DNA from 4 places in the Mesorhizobium sp. CNPSo 4684 genome. Region 4 is predicted to be linked to each of the others. Evidence: riboswitches for the same ligand, from Rfam matches in the RefSeq annotation. Region 4 holds a riboswitch; each other region holds the start of a gene.
The links. Region 4 has a riboswitch for cobalamin ahead of AC04SG_RS08865 (DUF1636 family protein). Riboswitches for the same ligand answer to the same signal wherever they lie in the genome.
Positions count from the first base shown of each region.

Region 1: linked by a shared signal. The riboswitch ahead of AC04SG_RS11835 (aromatic ring-hydroxylating oxygenase subunit alpha) and the one ahead of AC04SG_RS08865 (DUF1636 family protein) in region 4 are both predicted to bind cobalamin.
Region 2: linked by a shared signal. The riboswitch ahead of metE (5-methyltetrahydropteroyltriglutamate--homocysteine S-methyltransferase) and the one ahead of AC04SG_RS08865 (DUF1636 family protein) in region 4 are both predicted to bind cobalamin.
Region 3: linked by a shared signal. The riboswitch ahead of AC04SG_RS21515 (CbtB domain-containing protein) and the one ahead of AC04SG_RS08865 (DUF1636 family protein) in region 4 are both predicted to bind cobalamin.

Region 1 covers NZ_JBWLUX010000011.1:15,527-19,747, forward strand. The annotation lists gene AC04SG_RS11815 (ABC transporter ATP-binding protein) at 1-1,104, shown strand, start outside; gene AC04SG_RS11820 (DUF680 domain-containing protein) at 1,281-1,520, opposite strand; gene AC04SG_RS11825 (DUF680 domain-containing protein) at 1,644-1,847, opposite strand; gene AC04SG_RS11830 (DUF680 domain-containing protein) at 1,928-2,131, opposite strand; cobalamin riboswitch at 2,632-2,834, shown strand; gene AC04SG_RS11835 (aromatic ring-hydroxylating oxygenase subunit alpha) at 2,952-4,199, shown strand.
Region 2 covers NZ_JBWLUX010000064.1:8,021-12,241, forward strand. The annotation lists gene metE (5-methyltetrahydropteroyltriglutamate--homocysteine S-methyltransferase) at 1-2,206, opposite strand, end outside; cobalamin riboswitch at 2,325-2,524, opposite strand; partial or broken gene AC04SG_RS32275 (adenosine kinase) at 4,002-4,221, opposite strand, start outside.
Region 3 covers NZ_JBWLUX010000023.1:75,586-79,806, reverse strand. The annotation lists gene AC04SG_RS21520 (gamma-glutamylcyclotransferase) at 1-457, shown strand, start outside; cobalamin riboswitch at 525-719, shown strand; gene AC04SG_RS21515 (CbtB domain-containing protein) at 756-935, shown strand; gene AC04SG_RS21510 (CbtA family protein) at 951-1,724, shown strand; gene cobU (bifunctional adenosylcobinamide kinase/adenosylcobinamide-phosphate guanylyltransferase) at 1,717-2,229, shown strand; gene cobO (cob(I)yrinic acid a,c-diamide adenosyltransferase) at 2,229-2,843, shown strand; gene cbiB (adenosylcobinamide-phosphate synthase CbiB) at 2,996-3,973, opposite strand; gene cobD (threonine-phosphate decarboxylase CobD) at 3,972-4,221, shown strand, end outside.
Region 4 covers NZ_JBWLUX010000008.1:18,435-22,655, reverse strand. The annotation lists gene cobN (cobaltochelatase subunit CobN) at 1-471, opposite strand, end outside; gene cobW (cobalamin biosynthesis protein CobW) at 490-1,542, opposite strand; gene AC04SG_RS08865 (DUF1636 family protein) at 1,545-1,970, opposite strand; cobalamin riboswitch at 2,009-2,211, opposite strand; gene AC04SG_RS08860 (winged helix-turn-helix domain-containing protein) at 2,241-3,440, opposite strand; gene AC04SG_RS08855 (NADH-quinone oxidoreductase subunit A) at 3,773-4,138, shown strand; gene AC04SG_RS08850 (NuoB/complex I 20 kDa subunit family protein) at 4,129-4,221, shown strand, end outside.

The DNA of each region.
Region 1 (4,221 bases), on a different contig from region 4:
GTCACGCTGAGACAAGTGAAGAAATCATACGGCAATCTGCACATTCTCCATGGCATCGACCTCGACATAAAGTCGGGTGAGTTCATCGTCTTTGTCGGCCCGTCGGGCTGCGGCAAGTCGACCTTGCTGAGGTCCATCGCGGGGCTTGAGGAGATCACCTCCGGCGAGCTGAAGATCGCCGGCGAGGTGGTCAACGATGTGCCGCCTTCGAAGCGCGGCATCGCCATGGTGTTCCAGTCCTATGCGCTCTATCCGCACATGACCGTCTACGACAACATGGCCTTCTCGATGAAGATCGGCAAGGAAAGCAAGGCCGAGATCGACAAACGGGTACGGCAGGCAGCCGAGATCCTGCAACTGACCAAATATCTCGACCGTCTGCCCAAGGCGATGTCGGGCGGCCAGCGCCAGCGCGTCGCCATCGGCCGCGCCATCGTGCGCAACCCGAAAGTGTTTCTGTTCGACGAGCCGCTGTCGAACCTCGACGCGGCACTGCGCGTCGCCACCCGCATCGAGATCGCCAAGCTGAAGGAATCGATGCCGGCTACAACGATGATCTACGTCACCCACGACCAGGTCGAGGCGATGACGCTGGCCGACCGCATCGTGGTGCTGAAGGACGGCCATATCGAGCAGGTCGGCACGCCGATGGACCTCTACAAGAAGCCCGGCAATCTGTTCGTCGCCCAGTTCATCGGCTCGCCGGCCATGAATATCTTGCCGGCGACAATCGACAAGACCGGCGACCCGACCATCGTCAGCCATGTCGGCGGCCGCAAGGCGACGGTGCCGATTGCGACGCCGGCGTCGGCCAAGGGCGCGGCGGTCAGCTTCGGCGTGCGGCCGGAAGATCTGTCGGTCGCCACCGGCACGGAGTATCTTTTCGAAGGCGTGGTGGACTATGTCGAGCAGCTCGGCGAGGTCCAGCTGGTCTATGTCGACATCGGCCGCGCCGACCTGCCGCTGGTGACCAAGCTGCCCGGCAATGTCGAGGTCAAGCGCGGGGCGAAGCTGCGGCTGACTGCGGATGCCGGCGACCTGCACATCTTCGACGCCGACGGGCATTCCTTCTCGCTCAAGCCGGTGGAAGTGAAGGCGGCCTGAGATCGGCGCGTCGTACCGGCATGAAAAAAAAGAGCGGCGGGCCAAGCCCGCCGCTCTTTTTTCAAACTTCGCCTGTTAGAGCAATTCCAGGAAAAGTGTGAGCGGTTTTCCGTCCGGGAATTGCGAAAAACAAACAGATAGAGCGGTTCGCCGTTTCTGTGAAACGGTGAAACGTTCTAGCGATTACCGAAGAGGTTCCGGTCGCTGCCGTGCGGGGCGGACTTCTGTACGTCGCCCGACGAGTTCAACAACTTGTAGACCGGCGAACCGGTGTTGGGCACCGACGACGTCCGGGTGTTGTCGACGTTGACGGTCGCCTGGTTGTCGACGGCGCTAGAGCCGACATTGTCGTTGCGGGCATAAGCACTGCCGGCGGCAACCAAAAGCGCAGCGGCAGCAAGAGCGATCTTCTTCATGTCAAGTCTCCTGAATTTTCATCATGTGGCAGAGCGGCTGGTGATGACGCCGCTCTGCAGCTTGTTCGATGTTCGACTGGGATCGTTGTTCGAAAAACTCTGAGGTCAGATCCCGATCGTTTGTTAGCGACCGAAGAGGTTACGGTCGGCGCCCTGTGCGGGAGCCTGAGCAGCCGGATCCGACTTCGCAACCGAAGCCGTGTGGCCACTATCGGTCGACGTAACCGCAGGCTGGTTGGCGCCGTTCGAACCATAGTTGTCACTGGCGGCGAAAGCGCTGCCGGAAACGGCCAGAACGGCGGCGGCAGCAACGATGATCTTTTTCATCTTAAATACTCCTGAATTTCTTCGAGATCCCGAGAGCGGCGGACAGGCCGCCACGCTTCTGTTTGGATCGGGATCAGCTGTTAACGGCCGAAGAGGTTGCGGTCGCTGCCCTGAACGACGGGCTGCTTGTCAGCGGGCGCCGACTTCTGAATGGAAGCCGTATACGAGCTGTCAGCCGCGGCAGCGGGCTGGTTCGCACCATTGGAACCGTAATTGTCGCTACCAGCGAAGGCGCTGCCGGTGATGGCCAAAACGGCGGCGGCAGTAAGGATGATCTTTTTCATTTTTAGTACTCCAGTTTTGCTGTCCGTCTAGCGGCGTGTGGTGGGAGCAATTCGCGTCGTTCGGACAGCCCCGATGTGGGAAAGCCATAGGCTGGTTTCCAATCACGAAGTTGTTCCGGCTGGGCCATGATTTCACCTCTTGTAATTTTGATAAGCATGCCTACCATCTCACTTTATGTAAATAATACAAAGGCTTATGTGACCATGCCGTCTGGCTCACCGAGTGTGTCCGGGCGTCAGCGTTCACACCGTCCTGCACGCATTGTCAACAGAAACGAACCGTTCGGTTCGATTTTAGAAACTGCTAATAGTCACTTTTCGATACCGTTGACGTGTTTTCCCTTGGTCGGCAGGCTGATTCGAGGTGATTTGCGAGGGCCGCGATCCGCCCCGAAAACAACACCGTCAGCCCCACGATCGTCTGCCGCCGCGTTGTCGCGCGTGTCGCGCCGCATGGAGACGATGTCGCTTTCATGCCGATGTCGCGATCGCTGCCGTGATTAGATGATCCCATCTCAGGTGCCGCTTCGTGACGACGGAGCGGAGAATTGGGAAGCCGGTCAGAATCCGGCGCTGCCCCCGCAACGGTGGTGGAGTTCAAGTCGCAACGGGAGACCACTGGGCGAGAAGCCTGGGAAGGTGTCGCGATCGTCCGCAAGGACAACTCCAGAGCCCGGAAACCAGCCCGAGATGCTTGAACTCGACTGATCGCGGTGGGCGGTCAAGAGGTGGATAGCGCATGCCCGGCGTCGCGCCGGCCTGCGGCCGATCCTTCCTCCATCACCACCAAGTTCAGTCCTTAAACCACGAGGACAGAACTATGGATGCGCGCAACGACATGCTGAGGCTCTTGAACGGCCGCAAGCAAGGCTTTTCGCTCGAGCAACCCTTCTACACCGACCCGGACTATTTCAAGCTCGACATGGAGCTGATCTGGTATCGCGACTGGCTGTTCGTCGGCCATGATTGCGAACTGCCGAAGCCCGGCAGTTATATCACCGTGCAGATCGGCGACTATCCGGTGGTGCTCGTCCGCGACCAGAAGGGCAACATCAACGCCTTTCACAATTCCTGCCGCCATCGCGGCAGCCGCGTCTGCAACACCGAGAAAGGCACGGCGGCAAAGCTCGTCTGCCCCTATCACCAGTGGACCTACGAGCTCGACGGCCGACTGCTGTTCGCCCGCCAGATGGCCGAGGGTTTCGACAAGAGCCAGTTCGGCCTAAAGCCGGTCGCCTGCGAAAGCGTGGCCGGGTACATCTTCATCTGCCTGGCGAAAGAACCCGCGGACTTCGCGCCGATGCGGGCCATGATCGAGCCCTACCTCAAGCCGCACCGGCTGAGCGAAGCCAAGATCGCTTTCGAATCGACCATCGTCGAGAAGGGCAACTGGAAGCTGGTCTGGGAAAACAACCGCGAGTGCTACCACTGCGCCGGCAACCATCCCGAACTCTGCAAGACCTTCCCGGAAGCGCCGACGGTAACCGGCGTGCAGGGGGCCGACAGCGATCCGGAGATGCTGGCGCATTGGGCGAAATGCGAAGCGGCGGGCCTGCCGAGCAAGTTCCGCATCGATCCGGCCGGACAGTACCGTGCAACCCGCGCGCCGCTGCTGAGCGATGCCGTGAGCTATACGATGACGGGAAAGCGCGCGGTGACGAAGAACCTCTCCGACACTGTTGCCGCCGACCGCATCGGCACCTTGATGCACTACCACTATCCGACGACCTGGAACCACATCCTCATCGACCATGCAGTGACCTTCCGGGTGCTGCCGATCAGCGCCACGGAGACCGCGGTGACGACCAAGTGGCTGGTGCACAAGGATGCGGTCGAGGGCGTCGACTACACCATCGACGAACTCACGCATGTCTGGACCGAGACCAACGACCAGGACCGTCGCATCGTCGAGGAGAACGCCTTCGGCATCCTGTCTCCGGCCTATGAGCCGGGCCCCTATTCGGAGCTGCATGAGGGCGGCGTGATCCAGTTCGTCGAATGGTACGCAGCCTTCATCGGTCCGCGCCTTGCCGAAGGCGGCCGGCCGGCGCTGCGCAGCGTCGCGTGAGTTCATGTCGCCCAAAAGTGTA
Region 2 (4,221 bases), on a different contig from region 4:
CGTCGGAGAGCCGCTCGCGTGCAAGCATGAGAAGGGCCGAAATCTCGGCGACTTCCGGAACGCGCGGTGAGTGGATGTCATAGACTCCGGGACCGATTTCGTTTGGATATTTGGTGCTCGTAAAGGCGTCCAGCAGTTCCATCGCCGAGCGCGATGTCTCAATTGAAATTACATCCGCGTCCAGCTCAGCGATCACGTCGATGATCGTGTTGAACTCCGAATAGCACATGTGAGTGTGGATCTGGGTCGCGTCCTGTACACCGGTTGAAGCGAGCCGGAAGCATTCCACTGCCCAGTCGAGATAGACTTGCCAGTCGGACTTGCGCAGCGGCAAACCTTCGCGAAACGCCGCCTCGTCAATCTGGATTATCTTTGCGCCAGATCTTTCCAGGTCCGTCACTTCATCGCGAATGGCGAGCGCGATCTGGCGGCAGACCTCGGAGCGGGGAATGTCGTCGCGGACAAAAGACCAGTTAAGAATGGTCACAGGGCCTGTGAGCATTCCCTTGACTGGCTTTTGCGTAAGCGACTGGGCGAATTCCCACCAGCGCACCGTCATCGGATTGGGGCGCGATACGTCGCCGAAGATGATCGGGGGGCGCACGTACCGGGAGCCATAGCTTTGCACCCAGCCATGCTGGGTGAAGGCGAAGCCAGACAGCTGCTCGCCGAAATGCTGTACCATGTCGTTGCGTTCGAACTCGCCGTGCACCAGCACGTCCAGTCCGATCTCCTCCTGCCAGCGAATGGCAGTCTTGGTCTCGTTCTGCAGGAAGCTGTCGTAGTCGAGATAGCTGAGCTCGCCCTTCCTGTGGGCGGAGCGGGCCTTGCGCACCCGAGGCGTCTGCGGGAATGATCCTATGGTCGTCGTTGGGAACGGGGGCAGGCTTAGCGTGCGGGCCTGGACCGTGGAACGCACGAAGAAAGGGTTCTTTCGTTGCTTCATGCTGTCGTCGATGCCGGCGATCCGACCTTCAACAAGCGGATCATGGACCTTTGCGGACGCTGCGTGAGCAGCGGCAGCCTCGGCAGAAGCTGTCAACTCGTCTGCCACTGCATCCCTGCCTTCGGACAGCGCCCTCGCCAGCACCACCAGTTCGTCGGTCTTCTGCGCCGCGAAGGCGAGCCACGACCTGATGGCGGCGTCGAGTGCCGTCTCCATCCGAAGGTCCACGGGCATATGCAGCATCGAGCATGAAGGCGCAATTTCGACGCGGTCCAAAGGCCAGCCGGCGACGATCGGCTTGATGCGGTCGAGAATGGCAGGCAGGTTCGCGCGCCAGACGTTGCGGCCATCGATCAAGCCAAGCGACAGCACCAGGTCCTTAGGCGCAAGCCGACCAACCGTCTCCAACTGCTCGGGAGCGCGCGAAAGATCGAGATGCAGGCCGGCCACTGGCAGCGAAATCGCCGTCTCGAGATTGTCCCCCAGAGCCCCGAAATAGGTAGCCAGCATGATCTTCAGCTCGGGAGTGGCCTTCGACAGCTGCCCATAGGCAAATTCATACGCAGCTCGTTCGTTCGGGTTTAGATCCAGGACAAGGGCTGGTTCATCGATCTGAACCCAATTGGCTCCCGACAGTTTCAACCTCCGCAGGAGCTGCTCGTAGACGGGCAGAAGCCGCGGCAGCAGCGCGATGGGATTGAAACCTTCCGCAGGTGACTTCGCCAGTTTGAGGAAGGTGACAGGTCCAAGGATGACTGGGCGTGTGTGAATGCCGAGGGCTTTAGCCTCGAGGAAGTGATCAACCGGTTTCGTCGACGAGAGGGCGAACGTCTGATCATCCTCGAGTTCCGGCACGATATAGTGATAGTTGGTGTCGAACCATTTGGTCATTTCCATCGCGGTCAGGGCAGGGCCAGCCGCACGCTCCTGATCAGAGTGCACGCAGCTCCCCGTCTGACCTTGGTCGCCGCGCGCCATGGCGAAGTAGATGTCGAGCGGGAGCTCGCCGCCAGGCCAGGCGTATCGGGACGGCACGGCGCCGACCATAGTTGCAGTGTCGAGAACATGGTCGTAGAGCGAGAAGTCGTTCGACGGAATTTTCGACACACCGCGGTCGCGCTGCTCTTCCCAGTTGGCGGCACGCAGTGCTTTCGCCGTCGTGAGAAGGTCGGTAGCGGAAGATTTTCCGGACCAGTAGCTTTCAAGCGCGAATTTCAGTTCCCGCCGGCGACCGAACCGCGGCACACCGAGCGTTGCCACAGGAATTTGCTGAGAGACAGTCATGCCATACCCCGATGGTTGGGGCGTGGGGACAAGAAGGCGCCTCGTAGGCCGGCACGAACGCCGGGCTGCTGCGGCCACCGAGACACCCCGCCCGTGGACATAATTCGTCGTGGCAGGTCTCCTGGCTCGCGGGGTCATAGCTTCTCCCCGTCTTCCCGAGGCTGTTCGCCTCAGTGACATGAGTGGGGTTGGCTCACCGCTAACAGTTGCGGGGGCAGCGCCGGCCTCGCACCGGCTTCCCTCTTAGCTCCATGCGGCAGTGCCGTACGGAGAACCACAGCACGCAGACAATCACAGCAGGAGCCGTGTGTCAATGTCGCATAAAGAAATGTTTATGTCATTATGTAAAATGTTGGTGTTTTCGCAAGAGGCCGCAACGAGAGCGAGTAGCTGCGAACCCGCAGATCGACTGGTAAATCAGACCACACATTGAACCGTCCAATGCCAGTAGACCTGGAGAACTCCGGCCGGCTTGCTGTTCGAGCCCACCGCGGCCTGCCAAATCGGCGGCGTCGATCCGATCCCTATATGCGGGCGATCATCAATGGCTATCCTCACCCCGAATCGAGGGGCTCGCGCCTCTGACTTCCTGAAATCCAAAGCCCAAGTCGCATGACGCATCGGCAAGATGGCTTTCTCAGGTCAGATAGTCCCCGATTTGGCAGACCGGCTCCGCACACGTTGCACTCATATACACCTGGGGCCGGCTCCGGGTATCTCGCCCGCTCGCGGAGTGAGAGCGAAGACAAACGGCTAGTCTGGCTCGACGCCTAAACCAAGGGATGCCGTTTCGCTTTCGCGGGTTTACCTAGAAATCTTTGACACGGACCCCACCATTTCTGGTGCGCCTGTCGTATTTCCATTGTGTGTTGCACGGTAGAGTGACTGCGTTTCGCCGCGAGCGCGGCAGAACCGTAGATGGTACGCGATAAGGTCGTAGGAATAAGGCGGCGTAGACCGTCACGCTTTTCAAACGAGACATTCTCCAGGAGGGGATCGTCATCATCTATCCGGCTGTCGGGAGGCTCGGCCGGCTGAGAGGACGAGGCAACATGCGGTCAAGAGATGAAGGGCGAGGTCGACAGCAGGCACCTGCAGTGGACACCTCCCCAAAATGGCGGGCCGGTCGCGCAGTCGAGCCGCCATCACGAGATTTTCTCGGTCGTGGAGGCTTCGCTGTCTGCTGTCCGCCGGGTGAAGCGCGCAGCAGATGAGGCCCAGTGGCGAAGCCCCATGCGGCCGAAGCGAGTGCGACGATGGATAGGACATTCGATGCCCCGGCAGGACATATCGGGGCGTCGAAGAGCGCTGTTCGAGGCGCTATATGCCTCCTGCCGGCGCTCCCCCCGACAGCTGGCTGGGCCAGTCCGGGTTGCTGCATCTCACCCCTGATGCACACCTGGAGTGTGTAGAAAGCAAAGATGTCGAAGCGGCAGTGAAGACGGTGATCCCCCTCCGGCGCGGCGCGGAGATGCGACTCCGGTTCCCGGATTCGGAGGACTGCATTTGGTCGGGACGAGGCTGAACGGCAGCAACCCAGCAGCCGCTAACAGGAGACTGTTGACAAAATCCCCCTCTGTACGCGCGGCATCAACCTTGGCGTCTACTCAAGCGGTCCACGACGACCGTCATCTGGTCAGCGGCACCGCCAGTTGCCTGTCTCGAAAGGCGCGACATAGCCTTGATCCTACTGCCTCGGATCTTGAGATCCCTCTTTGCCGGCGCTGTTCATTGAACAGCTTGCACCGGGTGGATCTGGTCTTGCCACCAACTATAGCAGCCCGGCCAGTTGGGCCGCGCTGCGCAGGTTCTGCCGCGGCCGCGGCCCGAGCTGCTGGATCACCAGCCCGGCCGCCAGCGAGCCGAGGTCGCCGCAATCCTTGAGGCTGCGTCCGGCCGTATAGCCGTAGAGGAAGCCGGCGGCGTAGAGGTCGCCGGCGCCGGTCGTGTCGACCAGTTCGCGGATCGTCGTTGCCTGCATGGTGACGGTC
Region 3 (4,221 bases), on a different contig from region 4:
CGGCTGGCACCGCTCCTTTTGCATGAACATGACGCGCTGGCGGGGCACCAAGGAAAGCCCCGGCCTGATGATGGCGCTCGACAGCGGCGGACAGTGCAAAGGCGTTGCCTTCCGGCTGGCCGACGACAACAGGCGCCAGCAACTGGGCCGGCTGTTCCGGCGCGAAGTCACGCTGAAGCCGACAAGCTACCGGCCGCGCATGCTGAAGCTTGCAAGCGAGGCCGGTCCGCTCAGGGCGCTGGCTTTCGTCATCAACCGCACCGGCCTGACCTATTCCGGTCCGCTCGACGAGGCGAAGGTCGTCGAGCGGCTGGCCACATCCTGCGGGCACTGGGGGTCGGGCGCGGACTATCTCTACAACACGGTGAAGAATCTGGAGGAGCGCGGCATTCACGACCGCCATCTCTGGCGGCTGCAGCGGCTGGTTGCCGAGCGGATCACCGCCTTGAACCCGTAACGCTGCATGGCGCATTCGCGCTGTTGGCCGGCGGAATTTGGTTTGCCGGATGCGGCTGTTTCAGCCTATAGTCACGCATGTCGTCGGTTCCGTTAGGGACCAAGAGGGAATGCGGTGAGGGCTGACTTGTTGCCCAATGCCGTGGCTGCCCCCGCAACTGTGTGCGGTAGTCCTCTCCAAGCCACTGAGGATTTTTCTTCGGGAAGGTGGGGAAGGGCGTTATTCCGCGAGCCAGGAGACCTGCCGGCGACAGGGAACTGACTTCGATGCCCTCGGGTGGAGGGCGAAAGGACAAGATATGAATACCGCTTCCGTCTCCCTCGGCGCTTCCGTCTCCTCGCAGTCGCGCTTCATGCAGCTCGTGCTTAGCGCGTTTCTGGGCATTTTCGTCATCGGCGTTGTCGGCTTCTCGCATATCGATGCGGTCCACAATGCCGCGCACGACTATCGCCATTCGATGGCGTTCCCCTGCCACTGACGAGGATCTGACATCATGAATCTGTTTCGCAACGTCGTGTTCGTCGCGGCGATCGCCGGGCTCGTGGCCGGCGTCGTCCTCGCCTGCATGCAGGCCTATGCCACCGTGCCGCTCATCCTGAAGGCGGAAGTTTACGAACAGGCCGGTGGCGGCCATCAACATGAGCATGCTGCGGCGCCCGCCGCCAACGCTGCGGACACCAATGCCATGAGCACCGCCGCGCCGGCTGAGGCAGCCGCGCCGGCAGAGGACGAAGGCTGGGCGCCGGCCGACGGCTTCGAACGCTTCGCCTTCAGCGTGCTGGCCAATATCGTCACCGGCATCGGTTTCGCGCTGGTCCTGGTGGCGGTTTCCGAATTCGCCGGCGGCATCGGTAACTGGCGCCAGGGCGTGTTCTGGGGGCTGGCCGGTTTTGCCGCGTTCACGCTCGCCCCGGGCCTCGGCCTGCCGCCGGAACTGCCGGCGATGCCGGCGGCCGACCTCACCCAGCGCCAGATCTGGTGGTGGGCAACGGTGGCGGCGACCGCGGCCGGTCTCGGCCTGATCGCCTTCCGCAAATCGCTGCCGCTGGCGATCCTGGCCGTGGCCCTGATCGTGGCGCCGCATATTGTCGGCGCGCCGCAGCCGGACAGCTTCGAGACGCCGATCCCCGAAGGCCTGCATCACCAGTTCGTGGTGGCGGTGACGGTGACCAATCTGGTGTTCTGGCTGGTGCTCGGCGCGGTTGTCGGCGTGGTGCGCGGACGCTTTACCGGTACGGCGACCAGCCTGCGCAACAGCTTTGCCTGATCGCAGTTTGACTTTCATCATCGGCGGCGCGCGCTCCGGCAAGAGCGCGCATGCCGAAACCTTGGCGACCGCGTTGCCGCCGCCATGGGCCTATATCGCCACCGCTGAAGCCTATGACGAGGAGATGCGTGAGCGCATCGCGCAACACAGGTCGCGGCGTGGCCAGGGCTGGGCGACCATCGATGCGCCGCTCGATCTCGCCGGTGCGCTCGAAGCCTTGCCGGACAACCAGCCCGTACTCGTCGATTGCCTGACGCTGTGGCTGACCAATCATATGCTGGCGGATCATGATCTCGAGGCGGAATGCCGGCGGCTGGCCGATGTGCTGTCGCGGCCGCGCGGGCCGTGGTTCGTGGTCTCCAACGAAGTCGGGCAAGGCATCGTGCCCGACAATGCGCTGGCACGCCGGTTCCGCGACGCTGCCGGCCGGCTCAACCAGCATGTCGCCGCAATTGCCGATACGGTGCTATTGATGGTGGCGGGGCTGCCGCTCAAGGTGAAATAATGGCCGACATCGACGCAAAAGACGAGGAACGCCACCGCGCCAAAATGGCCAAACGCAAGGCCGTGCAGGACGCCGAGGTTGCGGAAAAGACGGTCGAGAAGGGACTGCTCATCGTCAACACCGGACCCGGCAAGGGCAAAACCACAGCTGCCTTCGGCCTGGCGCTGCGCATGCTCGGCTATGGCAAGCGCGTCGGCGTCGTGCAGTTCATCAAGGGCAAATGGCACACCGGCGAAAAGGATGCCTTCGCCGCGTTCGGCGACCGCGTCATCTGGCACACGATGGGCGAAGGTTTCACCTGGGAGACGCAGGATTTGAAGCGCGACATTGCGGCGGCCGAAGCCGCCTGGGTCAAGGCGCTGGAGTTGATCGCCGATCCGTCCATCAGCCTTGTCGTGCTCGACGAACTGAACATCGCGCTGCGCTACGACTATCTCGATCTCGACAAGGTCGTGGCGGCCCTAAAGGCGCGGCGCGAAGGCCTGCATGTCGTCGTCACCGGCCGCAACGCCAAGACGGCGCTGGTCGAGGCAGCGGATCTTGTCACCGAGATGGGCGTGACCAAGCATCATTTTTCTGCGGGCGTGAAAGCGCAGCAAGGGATCGAGTTTTAGGGGGTTATCCTTCCACCTTGTGGGGAGGGTCGATCCGCGAAGCGGAGCGGGGTGGGGGTCCTCGTAGGGCGCTGTCCCCCACCCCGGAAAAAAATGCCGCCTTGCGACATTTATTTTCCGACCCTCCCCACAAGGGGGAGGGTAAGAACCGTTCAGAACGTCATCGCAATCAGCGCCGCCGAGAGCAACCCGAACAATCCAATCAGCAGATAATCGGCGACCTGGTAGAGTTTCAACGCCCGCCTGATGTCCAGGCTCTCCGCCTCGCGGCGGCCGCCTTCGCCCATGAACGCATCCTCGACGACAACGCCGCCATAGCTGCGCGGTCCCGCCAATGCCAGGCCGAGCGCGCCGGCCATCGCCGCCTCCGGCCAGCCGGCATTGGGCGAGCGGTGCTTTTTGGCGTCGCGCCGCACCGCTTTCCAGGCGTTGCGGGGATCGGCGCCGTCGACAAGAAAGGCCGCGGCAACGATCAGCAGTGCGGTCAGCCGAGCGGCCGGCAGGTTGATCCAGTCGTCGAAGCGTGCCGCTGCCCGGCCGAAGGCCTCGTGGCGCGGCGTGCGATGGCCGATCATCGAATCGGCGGTGTTGGCGGCTTTGTAGGCGACGCCGCCGGCCAAGCCGCAGACGCCGGTCCAGAAGGCGGGCGCGACGATGCCGTCGGAAAAATTCTCGGCCAGGCTTTCGATCGCGGCGCGGCTGACGCCGGCGTGGTCGAGCTTTTCGGGGTCGCGGCCGACGATGCGCGCGACAGCAATACGGCCGAGCGCCAGCCCGCCGGTGTCCAGCGCATCGGCCACGGCCTCGACATGTTCGGTGAGGCTCTTTTGCGACAGCAGCGACGAGGCCAGGATCGCTGTGATGATCATCCCGGCGGGAAAGAGCTGCCACAGCAGGATTTGCACGATGAAGGCGATCAGCGCAGGCACCAGCACGATCACCAGCAGCGCCTGCATGCCGCGGCGACGACGCTGCGCGTCGGAATCAGTGTCGCGGTTGAGCCGGAGGTCGAGAAAGGCTATCAGCCTGCCGAACCAGGTGACGGGATGGCCAACGGCACGGAACAGCCAGTCCGGGTAGCCCAGGATGCGTTCGATGGCCAGCGACAGGAAAGCGATCAGGACCGACATGAAGCTTTCTGATGGAGCGATTGCTGCGGTGGATCACGGTGGATCCCTTGGCCGGGCGAGCGCGCTCTTCCCCCACGCGCCACAGCCTTTCGTCGATCTCTCGACTGGTATCAATCCGCACTCCTACCCGCTTTTCGATCTGCCCGCCACCGCTCTGTCGCGATTGCCGGAAGCGGCGCGTCTGCATGAACTGGCTAAGGTCGCCGCCGATGCCTATGGCGCGCCGTCGGCGGTGCATGTTGCAGCGG
Region 4 (4,221 bases):
CCGCTGCATCAGCGCGCTCATATTCTCCGGGCCGCCCTCGCGGAAATAATCAAGCAAGGCGTCCAGTTCCTCACGCGGGAGCGTCGAGGCTTCGGTCAGGCGCAGGTCCTCGTCGTGGCCTTCGCCGGGCAGCAGGGCGAGTTTGATGCCCCGCTCACGGGCGATTGCTGCAAGCTGGTCGCAGCCGTAGCGCCACCAGTCGTAGCCGCCGAGGATGCGCACCAAAATCATCTTGGCGTGGCGGGCGACGCTGTCGACCCAGAGGTCGACGGACATGGGGTGGCGCAGATCGCGGAGCGCCGCCAATCGCATCGAGGGCAGGCGGCCGGCATCAGCCTTCCACGCCGCCGCCAGCCCGGCGAGGTCGCTGTCGGTGAAGGACAGCGCCACGATATCCGCCGGCGTCTGCCTGAGATCAACTGGCTCGGCGAGATCGTCGAGCGAGGCGGAGGTCGTGGTGAGTATGTGCATTGCGGCTCGTGGTTTGGGTCAGCCGGCGAGTATACGCTCGATCGCCGGGCGGTTCAGCCCCTTGAGGCCAATGACGACGAGGCGCGAGCGGCGGTCGTCCTCGGCCGTCCAGGCGCGGTCATAGTAATGGTTGACGCGCGGGCCGACGGCCTGCAGCAAAAGCCGCATCGGCTTGCCGCCGACATCGACGAAGCCTTTCACGCGCAGCACATTCTCCTCTTCGGCAATGGTGGTGACGCGCTTTGCCAGTTCGTCGGGATTGACGATCGAGGGAATGTCGACGATGAAGGTGTCGAAGTCGTCGTGCTCGTGGTCGAAAGCGCCGTCATGGTGCGACTTGCGGTTCTCGATATCGTCCTCGACGGCGAGGCCGAGGCCCAGCAGGATCGAGGGATCGACCTTGCCATGCGCGGTCGCCACGATTTTTACGGCGCGGGCGGAGTGTTCGCCGATGATGGCGTTGGCGCGGGCCGACCCGGCTGAATCCATCAAATCGCTCTTCGACAGGATGATCAGGTCGGCGCAGGCGATCTGGTCCTCGAAGACTTCCTCGACTGGATCGTCGTGATCGAGCGTCTCATCCTGAACACGCTGTGCCTGCAGGGCGTCCATGTCGTTGGCGACGCGGCCTTCGGCCAGTGCCGGGCCGTCGACGACGGCGATGACGCCGTCGACCGTCACGCGGCTCTTCACGCTCGGCCACTGGAAAGCCTGGACCAGCGGTTTGGGCAAAGCCAAGCCCGAGGTCTCGATCAGGATGTGGTCGACCTTCGGCGTCAGCGCCAGGATCTGGTCGAGGGCCGGCACGAAATCGTCGGCGACGGTGCAGCAGATGCAGCCATTGGCCAGCTCAACGATGTTCTCCTCAGGGCAGGTGTCGATGCCGCATCCCTTGAGAATCTCGCCGTCGATGCCGATGTCGCCGAACTCGTTGACGATGATGGCAATGCGCTTGCCGCCGGCATTTTCCAGGAGATGGCGGACCAGCGTCGTCTTGCCGGCGCCGAGAAAGCCGGTGACGACGGTGCATGGAACACGGGAGAGATTGCCGGCCGGATTTGGAGCGTTCATGGTCAGTCCTTCAGCATGTCGAGGGGTGGGATGCGGGCAACGAGGCCGCGCTTGAGGCTATCGGGCCGGCCGCGCCAGGGGATGAGGCCGTCCGTCGAGGTGGCGAAGAGCTTGGCGCCGGTAACGAGATCGGCGCCGCTGGTCGCGGTCAGGTCACCGAAGACATAGCTCCAGCAGCTGTCGCGCAGGATCGCAGCGCTGAGCCGACGCTTGCAATTGCCGAGGCATTCGACGGTGCGGACACGGATGTCGCCGGCAGCGGCGCGGCGCGTGTCCTCAGCCAGCAATTCGCCAGCGCGGGGATGGGCGTCTGAGCCGGTCTCGTCGCGGCAGGAGGCGCAGACGATGACGGTCACGCCAGTCAATGCGTCGCTATCGGCGGACGAAACATCCGCTGTGCCAGCCGAAAAACTGCTGTTCTGGTCCAAAAACCGGGCTCCTTGCCCGGAAACCCGCCAGGCGATCGGATATTTTGTCTCAGACGGCAGGTCTCCTGGCTCGCGGGTCATAGCCTTGGTAGCCGCCTTCCCGGTGTTACCCAGTGGCTTTCGGCCTTGGCTCGTCGCTTACAGTTGCGGGGACAGCCGCGGATTTGGGATATTGTCCCGCACCGCATTCCCTCTTGGCCCCAGCCGTTGCGGGCAGGGGACCGTCTACAGCGGATTTAGGCTTTTGCGGGCAGCACTGTCAACGCACGGCTACGACATGGCAATGTCGGCCAAAGGCTGTCCCAAATCGCCAGCCGGCGTCACTTCGATGCGCTCGAGGCCAAGCCAGCCCTGCATCTGCTTCAATTCCTCGAAGAGTTGTGCGGCGGTCTCAGGTGGCGCTTTGGGTTCGGCATAAGCCGCGTGGACGCGCAGCACGCTGGCGGGACGGTCGGCTTTGAGGTCGACGCGCCCCACGATCCGGTCGCCGAGCAGGAATGGCAGCACGTAATAGCCGTATTGCCGCTTGTCGGCAGGCGTGTAGATCTCGATGCGGTAGCGGAAATCGAACAGACGCTCGCTGCGCGAACGCTCGAAGACGACGGGGTCGAACGGCGCCAGCAAGGCGCGGGCTTCGATTTTTCGCGGCAGGCGGGCGTCCTTGTGGAGGTAAGCCGGCTTGTCCCAGCCTTCGACGCGCACCGGCAAAAGCTCGCCCGTCTCGACCAACTCCTCCAGCCGGCCCTTCATGTCGGCCGGCGACAGGCGGAAATAGTCGCGCAAATCGCCAGATGTCGCGATGCCGTGGGCGCGGGCGGAAATGCGCAGCAACTCGCGGTGCGCGTCCTTGGCGGCCGGCACCGGCAGATCGAGGACCGCCTGAGGCAGCACGCGCTCGGGCAGGTCGTAGAAGCGCTCGAAGCCGCGACGGTAGGCCGTGGTGATACGGCCGGCCCAGAAGAGCCACTCGAAGGCATGCTTGGCATGGCTCCAGCCCCACCAGCCGCCCGAGCCCTTCTGGCCTTCGAGCGCCGAAGCGGCGATCGGACCGCGCTCGGCGACCGCGCGGTAGATCTCCTCAATATAGGCGGCGTGTTCGCGGCCCCATTTGGCGAGGCCGAGATACATTTCGTCGCCGCTCTCGGCGCGCTGCATGCGCCAGCGCATCAGCGGCCAGGTTTCGACCGGCAGGAACGAGGCCTCATGCGCCCAATATTCGAACACCGTGCGCTTGCGGGTGACCGCGGCATTGTCGAGCAAAGCCAGCGGGTAGGGGCCAAGGCGCGAATAGAGCGGCATATAGTGGGCGCGCACCACGGCGCTGACGGAATCGATCTGCAGCAGGCCGGTGCGCGAGAGCACCCGGGCGAGGTGGCGGCGGTCGGGTGTGCCGCCCGGGCGGGGGTCGGTAAAACCCTGCGCGGCCAGTGCGATCCGCCTGGCCGTGGCGAGCGATATTTTGTCCTTCATCAAGATGCCTTTGCCTGGTCCTGTTCGCGCATTTTTAGCCGGTGATTCCGACCATGCTAGCAGGCGAATGGCGGGAGATATGTCAGGAGACAAAAGTGGAGTAAAAGGTGAAGGAAATCAAACAGGAGCGGATCGGACCAGTTTTTCCCGACCTGCCGTCCAGCACTGCGTTTTGAACAAGGTTTGACTTGCTTCGCCGAAAGCCCTGCGCTAACCCTCGCCGCGTTGCAGCATAGGCACCTAAAACGGTTCAGCGGTTAAACTGTCACGCTTCCGCATTAGGGTTGGTTGCTGTAATCAAAGTGGATTGGCCGCCAACGGAAAGCCGCAGCATGAACGCACTGCTCAGTTCGTACCTGCCCATCGTCCTGTTCATCGCCGTGGCGGCGGTCGTCGGCCTGGCGCTTATCATAGCGCCGTTCCTGGTGGCCTACCGCAGTCCCGACCCGGAAAAGCTTTCCGCTTATGAGTGCGGCTTTAACTCTTTCGATGATGCCCGCATGAAATTCGACATCCGCTTCTACCTGGTGTCGATCCTGTTCATCATCTTCGATCTGGAAGTGGCCTTCCTGTTCCCGTGGGCGGTGTCGTTCTCGAAGATCGGCATGCTCGGTTTCTGGTCGATGATGGTGTTTTTGGCGGTGCTGACCATCGGCTTCGCCTATGAATGGAAAAAAGGAGCGCTGGAATGGGATTGAACGACAGTTCCGGCACACTCGTCGCGCCGAAGCCCAAGGGCCTGATCGACCCCAATACCGGACGTCCGGTCGGTTCTGACGAC